Regions from separate parts of the Streptomyces sp. NPDC000878 genome, predicted to be linked through region 2. Evidence: predicted binding sites of a transcription regulator. Region 2 holds the regulator's gene; each other region holds the start of a gene.
What was found. The regulator HrcA, encoded in region 2, represses chaperone genes, less so after heat shock. The targets are predictions, from matches to a motif close to TTNGCACTCNGNNNNNCNGAGTGCNAA.
Positions count from the first base shown of each region.

Region 1: a site for HrcA is predicted at 1,690-1,716, ahead of groL (chaperonin GroEL). Genes of this name have one in related genera too.
Region 3: a site for HrcA is predicted at 1,654-1,680, ahead of groES (co-chaperone GroES). Genes of this name have one in related genera too.

Region 1 covers NZ_JBSFMT010000021.1:62,066-65,309, forward strand. The annotation lists gene thrC (threonine synthase) at 1-466, shown strand, start outside; gene ACWDR4_RS20490 (ubiquitin-like small modifier protein 1) at 572-847, shown strand; gene ACWDR4_RS20495 (cold-shock protein) at 1,289-1,495, shown strand; gene groL (chaperonin GroEL) at 1,844-3,244, shown strand, end outside.
Region 2 covers NZ_JBSFMT010000039.1:84,187-87,430, reverse strand. The annotation lists gene dnaJ (molecular chaperone DnaJ) at 79-1,215, opposite strand; gene hrcA (heat-inducible transcriptional repressor HrcA) at 1,216-2,232, opposite strand; gene ACWDR4_RS29705 (MBL fold metallo-hydrolase) at 2,470-3,225, shown strand.
Region 3 covers NZ_JBSFMT010000024.1:23,526-26,769, reverse strand. The annotation lists gene groL (chaperonin GroEL) at 1-1,079, opposite strand, end outside; gene groES (co-chaperone GroES) at 1,201-1,509, opposite strand; gene ACWDR4_RS22150 (polysaccharide deacetylase family protein) at 1,723-2,475, opposite strand; gene ACWDR4_RS22145 (polysaccharide deacetylase family protein) at 2,472-3,244, opposite strand, start outside.

The sequences.
Region 1 (3,244 bases), on a different contig from region 2:
GCTCGGGCTGGTCGCCGACAAGCCGTACAAGATCTTCGGCGCCCAGGCGGAGGGCTGCTCGCCGGTGTCCGTGGCGTACAAGGCCGGGCACGACGTCGTACGGCCGCAGAAGCCCAACACGATCGCGAAGTCGCTGGCGATCGGGAATCCGGCGGACGGGCCGTATGTGCTGGATATCGCGCGGCGGACGGGTGGGGCTGTCGAGGACGTCAACGACGAGCAGGTCGTCGACGCGATTCGGTTGCTCGCGCGGACCGAGGGGATCTTTGCGGAGACCGCCGGTGGGGTGACCGTGGGGGTCACCAAGAAGCTGATCGAGAACGGGCTTCTCGACCCGACGTTGACGACTGTTGTGCTGAACACCGGGGATGGGCTCAAGACGTTGGACGCTGTGGCCGATGTCGGGCTTACTGCGACGATTCGGCCCAGTCTTGAGTCGTTCCGGGATGCCGGGCTCGCTTCTTAAGAGGTACGAGGTAATAGGTCGTTGTTCGTCTGCGGGCCTGTGGGGGCTGGTCGCGCAGTTCCCCGCGCCCCTTCAGGGGCGCCCCACTGACCGGAGGTCGAAGTCATGAGCGTTTCCGTCCGCATCCCCACCATCCTGCGTACCTACACCGGTGGGCAGGCCGAAGTGGCCGCCGAGGGTGGGACTCTCGCCGAGGTCATCGACGATCTGGAGAAGAACCACACGGGGATCGCCGCCCGGGTGCTCGACGATCAGGGCAAGTTGCGTCGGTTCGTCAATGTGTACGTCAACGACGACGACGTCCGGTTCGAGCAGGGGCTGGAGACGGCGACGCCGGACGGTGCGAGCGTGTCGATCATCCCCGCGGTCGCGGGCGGCTGATACCCGCCAGTAGTAACCGTCGGTAACTTTGATTACCGAGAGTTCATCGAATTGCCCCCTCCGTGAGAGAAGCGGAGGGGGCAATTCTGTATGGTTGAGCGCGGTACAGTTGGGGAAGCCGCACCACTTGGCTTGCCGCACGAGTATGAATTCCTGCCGCGCACCCATTGAGAAGTAGCCAAAGTGTGCAGGCCTTTTGCGTTTTTTGCTCCCTTTGTGGGGCCCGACTTGCCCTGAATTCGTGTGAATTCTCCGCATATTCCATGACCTGGCGTGCCCGGATTTCTCGTCCGATTGACCTGTTGCAGAGGGCAGTTGGACAGATACATTCGGCCGCGGTCGACGCGTTCCGGCGCACACCCCCACCGGTTGGGGGGTGAGGTCTGACCCGGATCCGCGAAGTGTGGATCTGTGCAAGGGCCAGTAATAGGGGAGTTAGGCATGGCTCAGGGCACCGTCAAGTGGTTCAACGCGGAGAAGGGGTACGGCTTCATCGCGGTCGACGGTGGTGCGGATGTTTTCGTCCACTACAGCGCGATTCAGATGGACGGCTACCGCACCCTCGAAGAAGGTCAGCGGGTCGATTTCGAGATCTCGCAGGGCCAGAAGGGGCCGCAGGCGGACATGGTCCGTCTGGCGACCAGCTGAAGCACGCGCCGGCGCACCGCAGCGACGTTCTTCTTCAAAGGGCTCGTACTCCGTGGGACCTCACGGGGTGCGAGCCCTTCGGCGTGTCTGCCGGTGGCCTACCGGCCCGTAGGTCCCTCTCTGCTCACCTGTGTTCACCTGCGGATCTTCGAGAGCCGCTTGCACTCGACAGGGGCGAGTGCTAATCATTGGCGTTAGCACTCTGAAGGTGAGAGTGATAACGAAGGACCGGGTCGGTGAGGCCCGCAGGCCAGGTGGTGCAAGGAACCATCGGGGCAGGCAGGCCGTCCGTCGCGGGCGCCAACGCGGTCCGGAGCAATCCACCCCAGTCCGGGAGGACCACTTCACATGGCCAAGATCATCGCGTTCGACGAGGAGGCACGGCGCGGCCTCGAGCGCGGCATGAACCAGCTCGCGGACGCCGTCAAGGTGACGCTCGGCCCCAAGGGCCGCAACGTCGTCCTCGAGAAGAAGTGGGGCGCCCCCACGATCACCAACGATGGTGTTTCCATCGCCAAGGAGATCGAGCTCGAGGACCCGTACGAGAAGATCGGCGCCGAGCTGGTCAAGGAAGTCGCGAAGAAGACGGACGACGTAGCCGGTGACGGCACGACGACCGCGACCGTCCTGGCCCAGGCGCTGGTCAAGGAAGGCCTGCGCAACGTGGCCGCGGGTGCGAACCCGATGGCCCTGAAGCGCGGTATCGAGAAGGCCGTCGAGGCCGTCTCCGGTGCGCTGCTCGACCAGGCCAAGGAGGTCGAGACCAAGGAGCAGATCGCTTCGACCGCCTCCATCTCCGCCGCCGACACGCAGATCGGCGAGCTCATCGCCGAGGCGATGGACAAGGTCGGCAAGGAAGGCGTCATCACCGTCGAGGAGTCCCAGACCTTCGGTCTGGAGCTGGAACTCACCGAGGGCATGCGCTTCGACAAGGGCTACATCTCGGCGTACTTCGCGACCGACATGGAGCGCATGGAGTCCTCGCTGGAGGACCCCTACATCCTCATCGCCAACTCCAAGATCTCCTCGGTCAAGGACCTGCTCCCGCTCCTGGAGAAGGTCATGCAGTCGGGCAAGCCGCTGCTGATCATCGCCGAGGACGTGGAGGGCGAGGCCCTCTCGACCCTGGTCGTCAACAAGATCCGCGGGACCTTCAAGTCCGTCGCGGTCAAGGCCCCGGGCTTCGGCGACCGCCGCAAGGCGATGCTGAACGACATCGCGATCCTCACGGGTGGCGAGGTCATCTCCGAGGAGGTCGGTCTCAAGCTGGAGAACACCTCCCTGGACCTCCTGGGCCGTGCGCGCAAGGTCGTCATCACCAAGGACGAGACGACGATCGTCGACGGCGGCGGCTCCGCCGACCAGGTCGCCGGCCGGGTCAACCAGATCCGCGCCGAGATCGAGAACTCTGACTCGGACTACGACCGCGAGAAGCTCCAGGAGCGCCTGGCGAAGCTCGCGGGCGGCGTGGCCGTCATCAAGGCCGGTGCCGCGACCGAGGTCGAGCTCAAGGAGCGCAAGCACCGCATCGAGGACGCCGTTCGCAACGCGAAGGCGGCCGTCGAGGAGGGCATCGTCGCCGGTGGTGGCGTGGCCCTGCTCCAGGCCTCCTCGGTGTTCGAGAAGCTGGAGCTGACGGGTGACGAGGCGACCGGCGCGAACGCCGTGCGGCTCGCCCTGGAGGCCCCGCTCAAGCAGATCGCCGTCAACGGTGGCCTCGAGGGCGGCGTCATCGTCGAGAAGGTGCGC
Region 2 (3,244 bases):
CCGATCGGGGGGCGGAGCCCCCGAGGATGGGACGGGTAGGGGCGGCGGGGGCGAAACAAACCCACCCCGCCCCCTCCCTCAGCGCCCGTTAAACGCATCCTTCAACCGCGAGAACAACCCCTGCTGCCCAGGCTGGAACTGCCCCGTAGGACGTTCCTCCCCCCGCAGCTTCGCCAGCTCCCGCAGCAACCGCTCCTGCTCAGGATCAAGCTTCGACGGAGTCATGACCTCGACATGCACGATCAGGTCACCACGCCCCCCACCCCGAAGGTGGGTAATCCCCCGCCCGTGCAGTGGAATCGACTGCCCGGACTGTGTGCCCGGACGGATGTCGACCTCCTCCAGCCCGTCGAGCGTCTCCAGCGGCACCTTGGTGCCCAGGGACGCCGCCGTCATCGGCAGAGTCACCGTGCAGTGCAGATCGTCCCCGCGCCGCTGGAACTGCGAGTGCGGCAGCTCATGGATCTCGACGTACAGGTCACCGGCGGGACCACCACCGGGCCCCACCTCACCCTCACCGGCGAGCTGGATCCTCGTACCGTTGTCGACACCCGCGGGGATCTTCACGGTCAGCGTCCGCCGCGACCGCACCCGCCCGTCACCGGCGCACTCGGGGCACGGCGTCGGAACGACGGTCCCGAACCCCTGGCACTGCGGGCAGGGCCGCGAGGTCATGACCTGGCCCAGGAAGGACCGAGTCACCTGGGACACCTCACCGCGCCCGCGACACATGTCGCAGGTCTGGGCGGAGGTCCCAGGCGCGGCGCCCTCACCGCTACAGGTACCGCACACCACGGCGGTGTCGACCTGAATGTCTTTCGTGGTCCCGAAGGCAGCTTCATCGAGCTCGATGTCGAGCCGGATCATCGCGTCCTGGCCGCGCCGCGTACGCGACCTCGGCCCACGCTGGGACGCCGTTCCGAAGAACGCGTCCATGATGTCCGAGAAGTTCCCGAAGCCACCGGCGCCGAAGCCGCCCGCGCCTCCGCCGCCCGCCTGGGACAGCGGATCGCCACCGAGGTCGTAGACCTGCTTCTTCTGCGGGTCCGACAACACCTCGTACGCGGCGTTGATCTCCTTGAACCGCTCCTGCGTCTTCGGATCGGGGTTGACGTCCGGGTGCAGCTCGCGGGCGAGCCTCCTGAACGCCTTCTTGATCTCGTCCTGGGACGCGTCGCGGCGTACGCCGAGTACGGCGTAGTAGTCCGTGGCCACTTACGACTCCGCCAGGATCTGTCCGACGTACCGTGCCACTGCGCGTACCGCTCCCATCGTTCCCGGGTAGTCCATGCGGGTCGGTCCGACCACGCCGAGCTTGGCGACTGCCTCGCCGCCCGAACCGTAGCCGACCGACACGACGGACGTGGAGTTGAGTCCCTCGTATTTGTTCTCGTGACCGATTCGTACGGTCATGCTCGAATCCCCGGCCTCACCAAGGAGTTTGAGAAGTACGACCTGTTCCTCCAGAGCTTCGAGGACCGGCCGGATAGTGAGGGGAAAGTCATGTCCGAAGCGGGTCAGATTGGCGGTTCCGCCGATCATCAGCCGCTCCTCGGCCTCCTCGACGAGCGTCTCCAGGAGGGTGGAGAGCACCGTCGCGACCGTACCCCGGTCCTCCGCCTCGAAGGCGTCCGGGAGGTCCTGCACGAGCTGTGGCACGTCCGCGAAGCGGCGGCCCGCGACCCGGCTGTTGAGCCGCGCGCGTAGATCCGCCAGAGAGGTCTCCCCGAAGGGCGCCGGGCAGTCGATCATCCGCTGCTCCACGCGGCCGGTGTCCGTGATCAGTACGAGCATCACGCGCGCTGGAGCGAGCGAGAGCAGCTCCACGTGCCGCACGGTCGACCGGGTGAGCGACGGATACTGCACGACGGCGACCTGCCGCGTCAGCTGGGCGAGCAACCGGACCGTCCGCCCGACGACATCATCGAGGTCGACAGCACCGTCCAGGAAATTCTGGATGGCGCGCCGCTCGGGAGCTGTCATCGGCTTGACGCCGGCGAGCCTGTCGACGAAGAGCCGGTAGCCCTTCTCGGTCGGGATACGCCCGGCGCTGGTGTGCGGCTGGGCGATGAAGCCCTCGTCCTCCAGCGCCGCCATGTCGTTGCGGACGGTCGCCGGGGAGACCCCGAGGTTGTGCCGCTCGGTGAGTGCCTTGGACCCGACCGGTTCCTCGGTGCCGACATAGTCCTGGACGATGGCGCGCAACACTTCGAGCCTGCGTTCACTGAGCATCGCGCACACCTCCAACTGCTGTCGTCCCCTGAGTGCCTGGGCCGTCCCTGGCACTCTTCGTGTGCGAGTGCCAGAGTTCCCCGGCCCAGTGTACGGCTGTCGGGTACGCCCCCGGCAAGGGCGGCCTGCGCCGATCTGCCGACGTGTACCGACCTGTCCTGCGATGTCGTGTCCGCGGCAAGGCACTCCGCCCGCCGACTCCCCCACCTCCCCGCCTTCTCCGGCTAGCGTCGCCGCATGAAGGTGACTTGGGAAGAGCCGGGGTGGGGCGACCTGGACTGGGAGCGCCTGGCGGCCGGGGTGGGCAGACGCCGGCTGCCGGTCTGGGACTGCACGGTGGGGCTGGTCGTGGGGGCGGGCGGCGCACTGCTGATCGACGCGGGATCGAGCCTCGCGGAGGGCTCGGCCCTGCGCCTGGAGGCCCAGAAACTGGCCGGCCGCCGGGTGGATTTTCTCGCACTGACACACGCCCACTTCGACCATGTTTTCGGAGCGGCGGCGTTCGCGGGTGCGCATGTGCTCGCGGCGCTGGGCCCGAACGACGAATTCGGGGAAGTGGGGCGCGCGGCGTTGTGCGCGGACGCCGTACGCAACGGTCTGGACGCCCGTGCGGCGGAGGGGGCGGCGGACACCTTGGTGGTCCCGCACGAAGGCGTCAGGGACACACTGACCCTCGCCCTGCCCGACGGCCCGGAGGTACACCTGGTGAACGCCGGCCCCGGCCACACCCGCGGCGACCTGGTGGCCGTCGTACCGGGCGACCCGACCGTCGTCTTCTGCGGCGACCTGGTCGAGGAGTCGGGCGAACCCCAGGCGGGCCCCGACGCCGCACCCTCCCACTGGCCCGCAGCCCTCGACCGTCTCCTGACCCTGGGCGGCGAGGACGCGCTGTACGTCCCCGGTCACGGAGCGGTGGTGGACGCGGCGTTCGTACGGGCCCAACGGGACGCGCTGGCAACCCGTTTCGGCGTGTCGAGGCGAGGAGTGAACTGACGACGCGGGAGCTTCTCCT
Region 3 (3,244 bases), on a different contig from region 2:
CAGTCGGAGTCCGTGTTCTCGATCTCGGCCTTGATCTGGTTGATCCGGCCGGCCACGGCACCCTTGTCGCCACCGCCGTCGACGATGACCGTGTCGTCCTTCGAGACGGTGACGCGGCGGGCGGTGCCCAGTACGTCGATGCCGACCTGGTCGAGCTTGAGGCCGACCTCCTCGGCGATGACCTCGGCGCCGGTGAGCGCGGCCATGTCGCCGAGCATCGCCTTGCGGCGGTCGCCGAAGCCGGGGGCCTTGACCGCGACCGCGTTGAAGGTGCCGCGGATCTTGTTCACGACCAGGGTCGACAGGGCCTCGCCCTCGACGTCCTCGGCGATGATCAGCAGCGGCTTGGAGGAGTTGGTCTGGATGACCTTCTCCAGCAGCGGCAGCAGGTCCTGGATGGAGGAGATCTTGCCCTGGTGGATCAGGATGTACGGGTCGTCGAGGACGGCCTCCATACGCTCCTGGTCGGACACCATGTACGGGGACAGGTAGCCCTTGTCGAAGGCCATGCCCTCAGTGAAGTCCAGCTCCAGACCGAAGGTGTTGGACTCCTCGACGGTGATGACACCGTCCTTGCCGACCTTGTCCATCGCCTCGGCGATCAGCTCGCCGACCTGCGTGTCCTGCGCGGACAGCGCGGCCACGGCGGCGATGTCGGACTTCTCCTCGATCGGGCGGGCGGTCTCGAGGAGTTCCTCGGACACAGCCTTGACCGCCGCGTCGATGCCCTTCTTCAGGGCGGCCGGGGAGGCGCCGGCGGCGACGTTCTTCAGGCCCTCGCGGACGAGCGCCTGGGCCAGCACGGTGGCGGTGGTCGTACCGTCACCCGCGATGTCGTTGGTCTTGGTCGCCACCTCCTTCACCAGCTGGGCGCCGAGGTTCTCGTACGGGTCGTCCAGCTCGACCTCGCGCGCGATGGTGACACCGTCGTTGGTGATGGTGGGAGCGCCGAACTTCTTGTCGATGACGACGTTGCGGCCCTTGGGGCCGATCGTCACCTTGACCGTGTCGGCAAGCTTGTTGACGCCGCGCTCAAGGGCGCGACGGGCGTCCTCGTCGAACTTCAGGATCTTCGCCATGGGAGCGGTTCAGCCCTCTCGGAAAATTGGGAGAACGAACTGCGCCCCCGGCACCCGGCTGTTGAAGGTCGCGGGGGCCAGGGGCGTAGTTCGCACTGCAATGCTGGTAATACCGGGTGAACTACTTCTCTACGATCGCGAGCACGTCGCGAGCGGAGAGGACGAGGTACTCCTCGCCGTTGTACTTCACTTCGGTGCCGCCGTACTTGCTGTACAGCACGATGTCGCCGGTCTTGACGTCGAGCGGAAGTCGCTCGCCGTTCTCGAAGCGGCCCGGGCCCACGGCCAGGACGACGCCCTCCTGGGGCTTCTCCTTGGCGGTGTCCGGGATGACCAGGCCAGAGGCCGTGGTCTGCTCGGCGTCGAGCGGCTGGACCACAATGCGGTCCTCGAGCGGCTTGATGGCAACCTTGGAGCTGGTGGTCGTCACGATCCGACCTCCCCCTTCGGAGATCTCACGGGGTTAACTGTCTGAGGTGGCGACCAGGTGGATCCGTCGTCGCGGGTGCCGGACCTGCCCGTCGCTGTTGGCACTCTCCAGGGGGGAGTGCCAGACCTGAGACTATGACTGCGATTAGCACTCGGTCAAGCGGACTGCTAATTCCCTGCGACGCGGTGCACCGAAATGGCGCCGCGGGCAGCCCTACAGGTAGTCCTCCAGGCGTCCCACCCTCAGCCCCTTCTCCTGCACCTCCCTGAGCAGCCTCAGGGTCTGTTCGACCTGGGGTGGGCCCACCAGGAGGATGTCGCCCGGGCGGAGGCTCGGCCGCTTGGTCCAGAGGACCACCGCCGAGACTCCGCAGTCCGCAGCCGCTCGCAGGGTCGTCGTGTCGTAGATGCCGTGAGGTGGGCGGAAGAGGCGGGGGCGGATGCCGAAGCGTTCACGGAGTTTGTCCTGCTGGCCGCAGATCTCGGCGCGCTGGCCGGCGTACGGCAGGCCCCGCAGGGACTGGTGGTCCAGGGTGTGGTTCTGGACGTTCGCGCCGACCTCGCGCAGGCGGGCGAAGTGGCCGTAGCCCGGGCCGACCACGCTGTCCGTGAGGAACATGCTGACCGGGAGGCGCAGTTCGCGGACCAGGTCGACGAACCGAGGGTCTCGTTCGGCGCCGTCGTCGTAGGTCAGGAAGACGACCTTGTCGTGGGTCGGGATGTGGTCGACGACCGGGGGGAGGCCCGGGCCCGCCGTGCGGGGGCGAACGTGCGGGGAGGGGGGTGGGGCCGGACGCAGGGGGGTCGGCAGGCCCCAGCGGCGGTGTGCCTGGGAGTCGGTGCCGGTCGGGTGGGTCGCCTTCTTGTCCAGGCGTTCGACGGGGTCCGCGGACCGGGCGCAGCCGGCCAGCGACGCCGTCAGGAGTGCGGCGGCCAGGGCGGTGGCGGTCAGGGCGCGCGCGGTCACAGGTAGTCCTCCAGGCGGGCCACCGCGTACCCCTTGGCTGTGACGAGTTTCATGAAGCGGCGGACCATGTCGGGCATCGTGCCCTTGCCGTCGCCCTTGCCCCGGAAGTGGCTGAGGACGATGTCGCCGGGGTGGATGTCCCGGTCCCACTCGCGGTAGTCCCAGTGGTCGGCGAAGACCTCCGCGTTCCAGAGGGGTACGTGCTTCACGCCGCACGACTTCGCGGCACGCAGGCTGTCCTCGTCGTAGTTGCCGTAGGGCGGGCGGAAGAGGGTCGAGCGGGTGCCGTAGCGCTTCTTGACGACGTCCTGCATGCCGCAGATCTCGGTGCGCTGGCGCTCGTAGGAGAGGGCGGGCAGGTAGCGGTGGTTGAGGGTGTGGTTGTTGAGTACGACACCCAGGTCGCGCATCTTCCTGAAGTAGCCGTAGTCCTCCTTGACCAGGTAGTCGCTGAGGAAGGCGGTGTACGGGATCTTCAGTTCGCTCATCATCCGCAGGAACGCCGGGTCCTTCTCGGCGCCGTCGTCGATCGTGAGGAAGACGACCTTGTGGCGGGTCGGGATCGTGGTGAAGACGGGCGGCAGGCCGCGTTCCTCGTGGTCGTCGACCTCAAAGCCCTTGCGGGTGGTGAGGTGGGGTTTGCGGGTGGGGGGTGGGGGTGCGATGAGTGGGGGTGCGGTCAGGCCCCAGCGTTTGGCGGCGGCTGCGCGGGCCGCGTGCGCCCGGCCGAGCTTTCGGGCGTACGTGTCCAAGGCGCGGGCCGGGGGTG